Regions from separate parts of the Paenibacillus sp. F024 genome, predicted to be linked through region 1. Evidence: riboswitches for the same ligand, from Rfam matches in the RefSeq annotation. Region 1 holds a riboswitch; each other region holds the start of a gene.

Region 1 (3,130 bases):
TAAGCGCGAGCAGATTCGTTTGCTTGGAAATCCCTGTAATGACATCAATGATCTTTACGATTTCAGAGGATCGCTCTCCGAGGCCCTGAATGACTTGAGCCAAATGATTAACGCCCGCACCAATCGATTGCATTTGGTCAACGGCCCGCTGAATCGCATCATTGCCTTCCGCCGCCCTATCCTTGGCATGCATCGCCGACAAGGACATCTTGGCTGCATTGCCGGATATCCGTTCTACCTGGCTTTCCATTTCGTTCATGGCTTGTCGGGTTCCTTCGGTGCTCCTTACCTGCTGATCGGTCCCGACAGCGGCTTCCTGCATTTTTACGGCAATTTGCTCGCTTGCCTCGGCGCTGACTTCCGAGCTGGATGAGAGCTGCTCGGCGGAAGCCGATAGCTGGATCGCATTTTCGCTTACCTGGTACAAAATCGAACGTAAAGAGCTCGACATTTCGTTAAAGCTCTTTCCTAATTGACCTAATTCATCGTCCCGGGAAACCATGATTTGTTCCGTCAGGTCTCCCTCGCTGATTTTTTGGGAAACATAATTGATTTGCTGCAACGGCTTGATAATGGATTTAAGGATCCAATAAAGCAGCAACCCGCCTAGGATAAACGAGACGAGCAGGACAAACAAGGTATTCTTTAAAATAGGCGCCGCTTCGTTGGAGACCTCTTGCTGAAACATCGTGCCGGCGATTTTCCAGCCGGTCTCGGGATTGGTCACAAAAGCCATCTTCTTGGCATCATTTTCGTACATATACGAAAAATATCCTGATTCCGCTTCGTACAGCTTGGAGTTAATTGCATCGCCGCTAAGATCGGTACCCGGCTCAACGGTCGGATGAACCATCATTTTGCTATCCTTGTCCAGAATATAGACATACCCTTCCTTACCGATCTTCACACTGCGGGTAATTTCGGCAAGCTTTTCAATACTCACATTGATCGCGGATACCCCAAGACCGTCTTTGTTGGCCTGAGCAACGGTGACAACCAGCTGATTCGACGACCTCGATATGTAGGGTGAAGTGATAACAGCCTGACCCTTATTCGCCATGGCCTGCTGATACCACGGTCTTTTCCTCGGATCGTAATCCGGGGGGTTCTTAAACGAATCGGGAGCATTCATGAACAGTCCCGTTTCTGTTCCTACATAAACCTGCTCGATTTCCGGATGGACCGCTTTATAAGCTTCCAATTGTTTGCGTACTTGGGGGTCGCCTCCGATATTTCCTCCATCCAGCGACGTCATGCCGGCCACCTCCAGGTTTTGCGCCAGCCCTGCCACATCCTGTTTCTTGGATACAATAAATTCGTTGAACACATCGTTTAACAGCTGGACATTGGTCTGCGCGGCAAGGATCATTTGTTGGTCCACTCTATCTTTCGCCGTAAAATAGGAACCCAATGCGATAGCGAAGGTCGGAAGGACAAGGACCAAAATAAACGAAAAGATTAATCTGTTTTTCACCGAGGACAAGGACCTCTTGCTTATCCTCAGCTTATTGCTTTGAAACCGGGTAAATGGCCATACAGTACGTTTCATCATCCTATCTCCTCTCACTGCATTAAAAAAAGCACTTTCTCGAAAAGTGCTTGGCGACGCCCTCAGCGCTTATTCGGTAACCCGGCTGCCATAGAACAAAGATTTCGTTCCTTAGACCCGCGGCTTTGCGCCCTCATCTTTCAATGAGTATGCCTTTATCGCTTTTCTATCCTTTTTAAGATATGCCCCCTACATTCGTTGGAACGCGGCTAAAATAATCAAGAATACCTCCATCACCTTTTTTTTGCATTAAATCGCAACACTGTCTCATTTAGAAACAATATATCCTCATTATATAAAGAGATATCTTGGCAATCAATGGCTTTCATGTTTTATTTTTGAACATTTTATTCATTTTTCTTCATAGATTCCATCGATTCTGACAAATCCAAGAAATCAAAAATGGCTGCCCTTCGGGCAGCCATTTCAATTTATTCCAACTCTATGTTCTTAGCCATCTTTACAATTAGCGTTTTCAAAGCATCCGAAAGCAGCCCGCTAACGGCCTGCCTCAACGATCACGCCGTCAAAAGCGGCCCGGTAGATTTTCCGGATATCTTCTTTCTCCAACGGCAGAGGACTGCGGGCCAGCAGGCGTTTTTGCTTTGCTCCGTCCTCCGTCAAGCTGTCGAGCGCGCTTTCCGGGATATTAAACCCGCTCAATGTGTTCGGGATACCCACATCCTTGACCAAGCGCTCCAGCTCCTCCACGCAGCGATAAGACGCTTCTTCCTCGGACAGATATGCGGAGTTTCCTCCCAGAGCGTTCAAGATATCGGCCATTCGTTTGGTGCAGCTTTTGCGGATATATCCCATCACGTACGGCAGCAGGACGGCATTCGATTCCCCGTGGGCGATATGGAATTGACCGCCGATCGGATACGCCAGCGCATGTACTCCCGCTACCCCGGCATTGAAGAATGCAAGCCCCGCCAGATAGCTTCCGTTGCTCATATCAACCCGGGACTGCTTATCCTTGCCGTCGGCAACCGCTTTCCGGAGTGAGCGGCTGATTAAACGAATCGCCTGCAGGGCCAGGCCATCCGTAGTCGGATTGGCATTCACCGAAACGTAGGCTTCGACGGCGTGCGTGAGCGCATCCACTCCCGTTGCCGCTGTAACCCTTGGAGGAACCGTAACCGTAAGCTCCGGATCTACGATGGCCGCATCAGCCAGCAGGTTATCGTGAGCGACCACATCTTTAGTGCTTTCCAGGGAAAGGACGGAGATATTAGTTACTTCCGAGCCTGTACCGGAGGTGGTGGGAATCAGGATCTTAGGCAGCCCTTTTTTCTCCACCTTCCTCGTCCCGGTCAAATTCAAATAATCGGCCACGGGTCCTTCATGCGCGGATAATACGGCGGCCAGCTTGGCCAAATCCATCGCACTGCCTCCGCCCATACCGATCACCATGTCAAATTTGCCATCCTTCGTGTAGGCCACCAGCTTTTCGCCGACCTCCAATGGCGGTTCAGGCACGGTATCCGCATACACCTCGACTTCATACCCCTTGGCTTTTAACGGGGCAAGAACGCGTTCCACTAATCCGATTTGCACCAGAACGGAGTCGGTCACAAGGAG
Region 2 (3,130 bases), on a different contig from region 1:
CGGATAGCGTATTGTTCACCGCCGATATGAAATTCCACGTACTTTTCCTGCTCAATGAACTGCATCAATCTGACCTCATTTTTTCTAAAAATCGTTATTTAATTTTAAAGACAGAGACGGATTCATTCAAGCCTTCGGCAAGCTGTGCAAGCGACTGCGATGTAGCGGCCGTTTCCTCCGAAGCTGCGGCAGCCTCCTGGCTGGCAGACGAGATGTTTTCAATGGAATGCATAACCTCATTGGACTGGGCGGCCTGTTCTTCGCATGCAGCTGCAATTTCCCCCGCCTTGAGCTCGGTTTTGCTGATCATGTCAATAATTCGATCAAACGCCTTTCCTGTCTCCTCGGATTGGCTTACCCCATCGGAAACGGCCGTTACACTTCTATGGGTGTTTTCCTGCATGCCTTTGATGATCGCCGTAATTTGTTTGGTTGCCTCGCCGCTGCGCTCGGCCAGCTTGCGCACTTCATCGGCTACAACCGCAAATCCTCTTCCCTGCTCTCCGGCGCGCGCCGCCTCAATGGCTGCGTTAAGGGCAAGCAAATTGGTTTGATCCGAGATATCGTCAATGACTTCAATAATCTCTCCGATTTTATTCGAATCTTCCTCTAACCGTGTCATATGCAGATTGACCTGATTCATGCTGGAGATGGAATTTTTGACAATATTTCCTCCATCGTGGGCGATGGCCGTCGTTTGGGCTGCTAATTCCGCGGCCACTTCGGCATTGGCGGCAACCGAATTAATGGCTGCAGACAGCTCGCTGAATAATTCCTGCATATTTTGGGCGGATTGGGCTTGCGCCGAGACTCTGCCGGCAATTTCATCCGTCGTTGCGGAAATTTGCTCCGATGCGGCAGCCACATTATGGGATGAGCTTACGACTCCCCCGATCAAGTCCCGCAGATTATGAACCATATGGTTCACCGATGCGGCTAGCTGTCCCAATTCATCCTTGGAATGAACTGTGATTTCTTCCGTCAGATTTCCGGCGGCGATTTGTTCCGTCGTAAGCATCAATTGCTTCAAAGGAGCCGTAATCGAACGAACGATCCACAACGCTAACATTACACCAATGACAATAGCGATGGCAATAACGGCAATGGTGGTATAGAGAATGCGCTTCGTGGCGTTGGCAATTTCCGACATCTCAATGGCGCCGATAATCTTCCAGCCGGTCAATGGATTAGTGACAAATACCGCCTTGGTGTCCATCCCGTTAAACTGAAATTCCACGGTTCCGGAATCGGATGCGTAAAGCTCGGACACATACGGCTCCGTGTTATCCGTACCCGGTTCAATTGTAGGATTGGTTACGTACTTGCGGTCCCTGTCCAGTATAAACACATACCCGTTCTGGCCGACTTTAATACTGTTCACTTGTTTGGCAAGGTCGGTCAAAACCAGGCTGCCGCCGACAACTCCCGTTTCATCGTCACTGGTTTTCGAAGGGTTCACGGCGATTTGATTATTCGTTGCGGAGAGGAACGGATCACTTACGATAGCCTTCCCTTTATTCTCCGTAGCTGTAATAAACCACGGTCTGGTCCGCGGATCGTAGCCCTCTATGGTCCTGTCGGGAGAAAAGATCATCACTCCGGTATTTGTTCCGAAATATACGACTTCATACTGGGGATTAATCGCCTTATAGGGCTCCAGAATGGCTCTAACCCGCGGGCTGGCCGTTCCATCCACCATTTCGCCCTTGATCTGCTGCGCCAAAAAATCCATGTCGGATAAGCTTTTGGAAATGAGGCTGGTAATTTGATCGTTTGCAGAGTTCACGCTTTGACTTGCGCTTTGCATAATTTGGTCTTCCACCTGCTGCCGCGCTTCCAGATAAGAAAACCAGCCGACGACGCTGCACGGCAGGATTAATATGACTAGAAATGCTGCAATTAAACGGGTTTGAATACTCATTTTCAACATGGGTGCACTGCCTCCTGAACGTAATGATTTGCGGGTTGTTTCCAAGTGGTCCGAGAATCAGATGCTGTGCTTTTCCTCCTCGAATGGAATCTGAACAAAAAAAAGAAGCTGCCCTTGACGAGGTGACGGGGCAGATTCTTGGTCCCCATTGGCGGCCCGGCTGCCATAACATGATGCTGTAGGCCCGCAGCTTTGCGTCCCTGCCTTTCGACAGATTTGCCTTTTTCAATTGGTATTGTTAGAAAATTCGAAAACAGAAAATTACAAAATTCGATAAAATATTTTATATTCCGACAGGCATCTTTTTCCATATTACACACATCGGTGGAAGAGATCAAGTAAAGAAAAGGTTAAAATTTTATTATAATCAGTTATAGCAAGAGTCTTAAGTTCTATTTTAAAAGGAGGTTTATGGAAAGTATTGACCATGATCTAATTGCGAACGCATATTCGAGACAGCCTCATGTCACATGGGAATGATATCCTCTATTGGAAAGTAGTTATCTTGACTTTTCGGAGGGTATCGATGACCAATAAAACAGATAAAATTCAGATCGACATCTTAACCATTTTACTGCAGCTTGGGCTGAATACGGACATCATTCGTAACCTACCGCAAGAGCAGACTAACAACCGATGAAAATTGCGACCTAGGAAGGAAGTTCCCTTGTATTAGAAGAATAAGTAATATACAGGAAAATAGTACTAGATGATTAAGGGGGATGAGCATGATCGACAAAGTCATCCGCATGTTCACCATTATCAACGCCATTCAGGCAAATCCCGGCATTTCGGCATCCGATCTGGCACTCAAAAGTAATGTGAACATTAGAACGATATACCGGGACTTGGATACACTTAGCCTGATCGCCCCGGTTACCAATGACGGGCGGGGAACAGGCTACCGTTTTATGGGTAAATTTTTTCTTTATCCGCTCAATTTCACGGAGCAGGAGGCGCTTGTATTCTCGCTGCTGCCTTCCGTACTGGACAAAGATAAGCTCCCGCCCGGATTTGACACGGCTTACGATAAGGTCATGGCTACCCATTTAAAGGAGAAGTCCAGGCAAAACCGGTTGGTCGAAAACTTGGCCGATATCATCCAAATGGGGACGCCGGCGTATCGCAAAGAAAGCCCGAACTTTCTTCAACCGATCATTGAGGCGATTTTGGAACAGAAAACGATCGATACCATCTACC
Region 3 (3,130 bases), on a different contig from region 1:
CGCTGCTGTGAGCCGCAACCATTTGTAGCGTACGCGTTAATTCAGGGATGTAGGACAGTTCTGACTGCATGTACTTCAGTCTCGCCTTCCAGTCCTTGTAAGACTTCAGCCATAATTCTACTTTCTCATAGGGGACGGGGTGCTGGGTCAGCGTCATCACAATTCCCTCCTTGCTGTGCATGCTGCCTGAAATTGTTCCGCCAGCCTGCCTGTTAATCGTCATGATTATAGGTTGTTCACGCTCCGTTTTCATTATCATCGTCCCTTCTCTAGTAAAGTGGAGGAAGCAGTAAGGATGCCATTTTTCGCAACTTAAGTCAATTTTTGATTCTCACCTCCTACAAACTTGGTAATAAAATTCCTCTGTAGATACCTGCATTTGTCCACATTTTACCAATAATACATTCGAAAGAGGAGGGTGATTTTTCCCTCATACCAACAGATCATTGGTTGTCAAACCATCGCGAAACGGCTCGAATCGGAAACGAATCGCTAACAGGTGATGCGATCTAGTTGATCGTACAAGCCCCTACGTTTCGCTTTTTCCGCTGCTTCGCGAATGGAAGATACGTCGAATTTGCGAATGATATTGCGAACATGCGTCTTCATTGTGTTAGACGTGATTCCGAGCAATTCTCTAACTACCGGTTGTGTATAGCCCCAACCGATCAACTGCAAGATTTCTTTTTCAGTAGGAGTCAGCATTCGATGCAATTCCCTTCGCTTAACAAGTCCAATTTCATTACGGATGATGGATGCAACATCGGCGTGAAGGGAGGATTGCCCTTGATACGCTTCCCTGACGGCACTTGCGACATCCACATAATTGATCTTGGTAATATAATTGATCGCTCCGGCCAGCATTGCATCCACAATGATCTCGGGCTGGTAGAGTGAAGTCAAGATAATGATTGGCAGTGATTTGATCTTCAACACTTCGGCAATTGTATCCAATCCATCCTGTTGCGACGAATGTAACACCGGGTCATGAATCATTACGTCTAAATCCAATTGCATACTGGCTCGAATAGCCGATTCTTTGTTTGTTGCAATATGAGATATACTCATATCCGGCTCAGCATCGATCAACGCCGTCAACCGTTGTTGCCATACGGGGTCGCTGTCCACCAGCAATACTTGTATCCTGCTTTCTTGCCAGCGCATGACTTCTTCAACTTTTGCAGCATAGCGTACACGCTCCTCCATATATCATCACCTCGTATTCATTCTAGAATCACGACAAAAAGACACGTACCCTCAAACGGCCGTGTCTAGTTTTTCGTAGATGTGAGATTTGTGAGGGTAACCCGGCGATCATTGCAATAGTGCAGAAGACCCGTGGCTTTGCGTCCCAGCCTTTCGATCTGGTTTGCCATTTTTCCTATTATTTCTTCCAAATCATAGCCTTATAATACCATAATTTTTATTTTTCTGGCACCGCCCTAAGTCCCACGTGTTTAAATGTGTTGATATTTGTCGATTCTATATCATTTCATATCGAATGATACAGGATAAACTATAGAAGCGTCACAAATTGTAAGTTCGCGAAAAATTTCTTGATCACACAATAGGTCTAATCAACTACTCGTGGCTCTCACTCTGCATTATTTTTCCGTTGGCACCTCCCATGATTTACATTAGAGTCCAATATGTCAAGGTATCGCTTATGCCCAGCACTATAAATAACACACCCGCAAGTTTTTGTATCCACAACCCCCACCTTTTGGCACGCTTAACAATGACTCGATCTAACCCGAAACCTACAGCAAACCCGGCAATTAGTAAAAACGGCATTGCGGTACCGATTGCAAAAACAGATGGCAACACTACGCCATATGTTGATTGCAATGCCAAAGGCATAAGCGAACCGAAGAACAAAACAAACATTGTTGGACAAAATCCTAGCGAAAATGCAATCCCCATTAGAAAGGCTCCGCTCCTTCCTCCGGTTCGATCGGCCAATTTTTCAAAAAATCCTGCCACTCGAGCCCCAAGTTGAAAAGGAAGCCGAATCCAGCCAAGCAAAAACAATCCGATTAAAATCAATAACGGCCCAAGCAGCTTTCTTGCAAAAGAATATAAAGGGATCATGTCAGTGGATATCTTTTGACCGAAAAACCAAAACAAAGCACCGAAAATACTGAATACAATCATCTTCCCTAATAAATACATGAACGTTTCGGGCCACGACAACCTTGCTTGCGCTTGACGCTGCCCAAAGTAAGTAATAGCCGCAACGTTCGCTGACATTTGACAAGGAGCAACCGAACCAACAAAACCGAGAAACAGCGCCGCAAGAAAGGCGATATCAGTGTTCGCCGCGTTAACGAATGGTTCGCTAAGGAAGGCGCTAATTTTACTAAAAAAGGAGTACATTAACTATTCACCCCCCAAAATCCGTTAAATAGATTTGGCAGTTATGCTTTCATCACACATCGAACCTTGACAAGCATCTATTATAAACTACATAACGTAGTGTTTCGCGGATACATAAAAGCAGTCTATTTTATTTCCAGAATAACTGCCGCTTTATCGTTCACCGCAGTCTCACATTTCCAATTTATTTTATTCTTGCTTCAATTACTAGGAACAGTTCCCTACACATCGACGTCGTTTGCACCACTCTGAAACCTGCTTGTTCAACGGTTTCAAGTGTATTGCGGTTTAAATGACAACCAACACATAATCGTTTCCAAACGGGCGTTAACCAGTCTTGTATTTTACCAAGGACCAGATGATTTAACCTTACGTGTTCAAAAATTAAAATCGTTCCTTCAGGCTTGCATACTCTATGGATTTCGGCCAGAGCTTTCGCCGGGTCAGGTATCGTACATAATACTAGTGTTCCAACGATTGAATCGAACGAATTGGTTGGATACGGTAGATTTTGGGCATCTCCCGGTACCACTTCGATCGGAACTGTAGCTTCACGTGCTTTAATTAGGGATTGCTCCAACATCATTGGATCTGGCTCTATTGCAATGACTTGATCTGCAAACTCATAGTACAAAAAGTTAATACCCGTACCTGAGCCAATTTCCAGCACTTTTCCTTTCGCCTTAGAAAGAAGCTGTTTTCTTATCCGGCCGAATATTTTTGTTTCTAGCGGCTGCATCAACCGATCATAATA
Region 4 (3,130 bases), on a different contig from region 1:
AAAACGGAGTCAAGTTTGATGAGCGTAAGGGTGTGGCCAACCCACTAAAAGGACGTCCTCGGACAAGCTTCGCCAGCATAGAGCAAGAGCGAGATTACCTGAAAGCGCAGGTAGACTACTTAAAAAAGCGGTATCCAAATCTGGTAAAGGAGGCCAATTCGAGCAGCAAGATCACTACCAGCTAATCGAAGAATTACGTAGTGTACATGGTGTTACCCGTCTGTTGCATATCGCGAACATACCTAGAGCCAGCTATTACAAATGGCGTACAACCCGTGCCTTACGCTTAGAAAAACAAGATCAGGATCAGGAGTTAAAAGAGCATATGATGGCCATACACGCGAGCCATCCCTATTTCGGATACCCTCGCATGATGAACGCCTTATGGGAGGCTGGATACTGTGTTAACCACAAGAAAGTATGGCGATTGATGAGGGAACTATCCATACAGTCCGTAATTCGGAAGAAACGACAACGCTTCAGCTACAAGCCTTCCGTCATATATCCGAACCGACTGCAGCATCAGTTCCATGCGATAGGTCCTCAGCAGAAGTTAGTCACCGACATCACCTATATCTCAGATGGTACGCGTTTCTATTACCTGTCCGCCATTCAGGACTTGTTTAACAATGAGATTGTAGCCTGGAAATTATCTGAGCGCAATGATGTGCAACTCGTGCTGGATACGATCGAGAAGTGGACAAGAAAAAGAGACGTTGGTGGGGCCGTGCTCCATTCGGACCAGGGCTTCCAGTACACGTCTCAAGCGTACAACAAACGATTAGAAGCACTCAGCGTCAAAGGCAGCCACTCTCGCAAAGCAACCTGCCTGGATAACGCATGCATCGAATCCTTCTTCTCGCATCTCAAAACAGAGAAGTTGTATCTCCACCAGTTTAAGTCAGAAGCAGAAATACATCAAGCCATCGAAGATTATATTTACTTCTATAACTATCAGCGATTTCAAGCAAAACTTAAACAGCGAGCGCCGATTGAGTATCGGCACGCGCTGGCGGCATAGCTTTTTTCTTATGTCTACTTGACAGGGGTATGATCAATTTCGCCGGATTTTTATTATTAATTGATTATACGTATTCAAGTGCCCTATGTTACCCCAACTATAGAGTCTTTAGCGACCATAACTCTATTTCTCCCTGACTCTTTAGCGAGATACAAGGCTTTGTCCACACTTTCAAGAAACTCGTTTAGACTCAATCCATAAACATACTCAGCGATCCCGACACTAATAGTTACTTGAATCCGATTTTGATTATATATAAAATCAATTCTTTCTACTGCTTTTCGGATACGTTCGGCAAGTTGTAACCCTTCAGATAAAGAACAACTCGGAGAAATGATGATGAACTCTTCACCGCCAACCCTAATGAATACATCCGATTTGCGGAGAATTTCTTTTAGTTTCTGCCCCATTCGCTTCAGAATGATATCCCCCGCTCCATGACCGTATGTATCATTGATACTCTTAAAATGATCAATATCAAACATGATCATTGTCAAAGGCTGACCTTGACGTTCCGCTAAAGGAATCGCCTTGTCCATATACATCTCCAAGTATCTTCGATTATGGATTTTCGTAAGTGCATCGGTAAACGCTAATTTCTCCAACTCCGAAATGAGTTTGAGTGACCTTTTTCGCAGGAACAAAAATAAGGTGAAGATTGCCCACATTGCGATCCATATTATTACCAACCTAAATAATAGCTCACTCGAGAGATTACTTTCTTGAGCAATGTATTTTGTAATCAACGTAGTAACTACTATCGTTGCTCCAACAATCAAGGATATCAACCATTTGGGATACAAGTATCCCACCCCGAGTGCAGGGATTAATAACAGCATCCACAACGTATCCATTGGTATGTAGACATTTACGATAATTACAACCATATATGAAATGATGATAAATAAGAGCATATACTTACGATTAATCAATGATATCTCCCTCTCTGTAGCCCTGCAATCAGTGCAATTTGCCTTTGATCAGCGGCTTGAACCCCTGCCTCTCGACAATTGTGCCATTCTCGTCCTCAACCTGGATTTATTCTCCCTATAACGTTGCCTTTATAGCAAAATAAGCATTCCAAGTCCATAACTTAGATGCTCTTGAAAGTTACCGATTGCATGAGTGTTAGATGTGACAAGCTTGAAAACTGTCGCCTAGGAAATATTGGGATGTATAATATTTCCTTTTTGTTGAATACTTTATCTGTATTTCACATTTTAGCACATTGATAATGGGAATGAAAGGAGCTTTTCAATTGGATTATGACCCTCTCATTATTAAACAAATCATCGGAAAAACCGTAAAGGCTATTCGAATAAAGCAAGGATTAAGTCAGGAAGATCTCGCTTTTGAATGCAATGTGGATCGTTCATACATTTCCATGATTGAAGTTGGTCGGAATGAGCCATCAGTCAGCAAAATATTTGAAATCTGCAAAGGTTTAAAAATCAAACCCTCCTACTTCTTCACTATTGTGGAGACTGAGTATGAAAATCTCAATAATGATCGCACCAAATGGAAATCGCATTGAAGGGAATTTATTCCCCGACAATGCGATTTCTTCTTACCTATTCCGTCAGATCAACTTAGAGGTTATTGAGTTTCCGCAATAAATGCATACCATCCTTCAGACCTGCGAAGTATATCCATTCTTTTTCAAGTGTACTCCGATGGTTAAGAATGTCCTCCAATTCGAGAATAAGATCCAAATGAGTTTGTGACAATTCATCCTTAAGCAACGTTTTAATTTCTTTCTGCCTAAATCGGAATTGTTCAACCTCCATTTGACTTCCAGCTTCCTTAGCAACTTCAATAAAGCGTTGATCAAAAGCTGGTCTTAACCATTCTGGACCGATATGATGCATATTTAACCCTCCTTTCCTTCAGAATGTACCGATGTTACAGCGACAGGAGGGGTATCTCAAGTAATTATTGGAACTCTTCTATGTTTATAGTTTTACTTTCCAGATTCTTAAATCTCCATCTCCAACAGTTCCTTGAACCAAATTGCATACGGCATCCTCACCAATGGAGCTCTAGAGAGAGTAGTATTGTTGATGTCATCGGTTGAGGGTGCAACCCCCAACTCGCCATCATCGGAATATT

What was found. A riboswitch is a leader RNA that binds a small molecule or an ion and turns the genes downstream of it on or off. The one in region 1 is predicted to bind cyclic di-GMP.
Region 2: another riboswitch for cyclic di-GMP. It lies ahead of ACZYR9_RS08035 (methyl-accepting chemotaxis protein); the one in region 1 lies ahead of ACZYR9_RS09915 (methyl-accepting chemotaxis protein).
Region 3: another riboswitch for cyclic di-GMP. It lies ahead of ACZYR9_RS25890 (response regulator); the one in region 1 lies ahead of ACZYR9_RS09915 (methyl-accepting chemotaxis protein).
Region 4: another riboswitch for cyclic di-GMP. It lies ahead of ACZYR9_RS18120 (GGDEF domain-containing protein); the one in region 1 lies ahead of ACZYR9_RS09915 (methyl-accepting chemotaxis protein).

The regions. Positions count from the first base shown of each region.
Region 1 is NZ_JBVASZ010000007.1:109,793-112,922, reverse strand. Features, by position in the region: gene ACZYR9_RS09915 (methyl-accepting chemotaxis protein) at 1-1,474, opposite strand, end outside; cyclic di-GMP riboswitch class I at 1,622-1,713, opposite strand; gene ACZYR9_RS09910 (iron-containing alcohol dehydrogenase) at 2,048-3,130, opposite strand, start outside.
Region 2 is NZ_JBVASZ010000005.1:147,120-150,249, forward strand. Features, by position in the region: gene ACZYR9_RS08030 (chemotaxis protein CheW) at 1-65, opposite strand, end outside; gene ACZYR9_RS08035 (methyl-accepting chemotaxis protein) at 95-1,930, opposite strand; cyclic di-GMP riboswitch class I at 2,078-2,161, opposite strand; gene ACZYR9_RS08040 (helix-turn-helix transcriptional regulator) at 2,659-3,130, shown strand, end outside.
Region 3 is NZ_JBVASZ010000053.1:10,601-13,730, reverse strand. Features, by position in the region: gene ACZYR9_RS25895 (hypothetical protein) at 1-253, opposite strand, end outside; gene ACZYR9_RS25890 (response regulator) at 493-1,206, opposite strand; cyclic di-GMP riboswitch class I at 1,299-1,384, opposite strand; gene ACZYR9_RS25885 (urease accessory protein UreH domain-containing protein) at 1,633-2,376, opposite strand; gene ACZYR9_RS25880 (class I SAM-dependent methyltransferase) at 2,561-3,130, opposite strand, start outside.
Region 4 is NZ_JBVASZ010000018.1:63,327-66,456, reverse strand. Features, by position in the region: gene ACZYR9_RS18130 (transposase) at 1-185, shown strand, start outside; partial or broken gene ACZYR9_RS18125 (IS3 family transposase) at 119-1,021, shown strand; gene ACZYR9_RS18120 (GGDEF domain-containing protein) at 1,105-1,953, opposite strand; cyclic di-GMP riboswitch class I at 1,966-2,048, opposite strand; gene ACZYR9_RS18115 (helix-turn-helix domain-containing protein) at 2,280-2,555, shown strand; gene ACZYR9_RS18110 (hypothetical protein) at 2,611-2,889, opposite strand.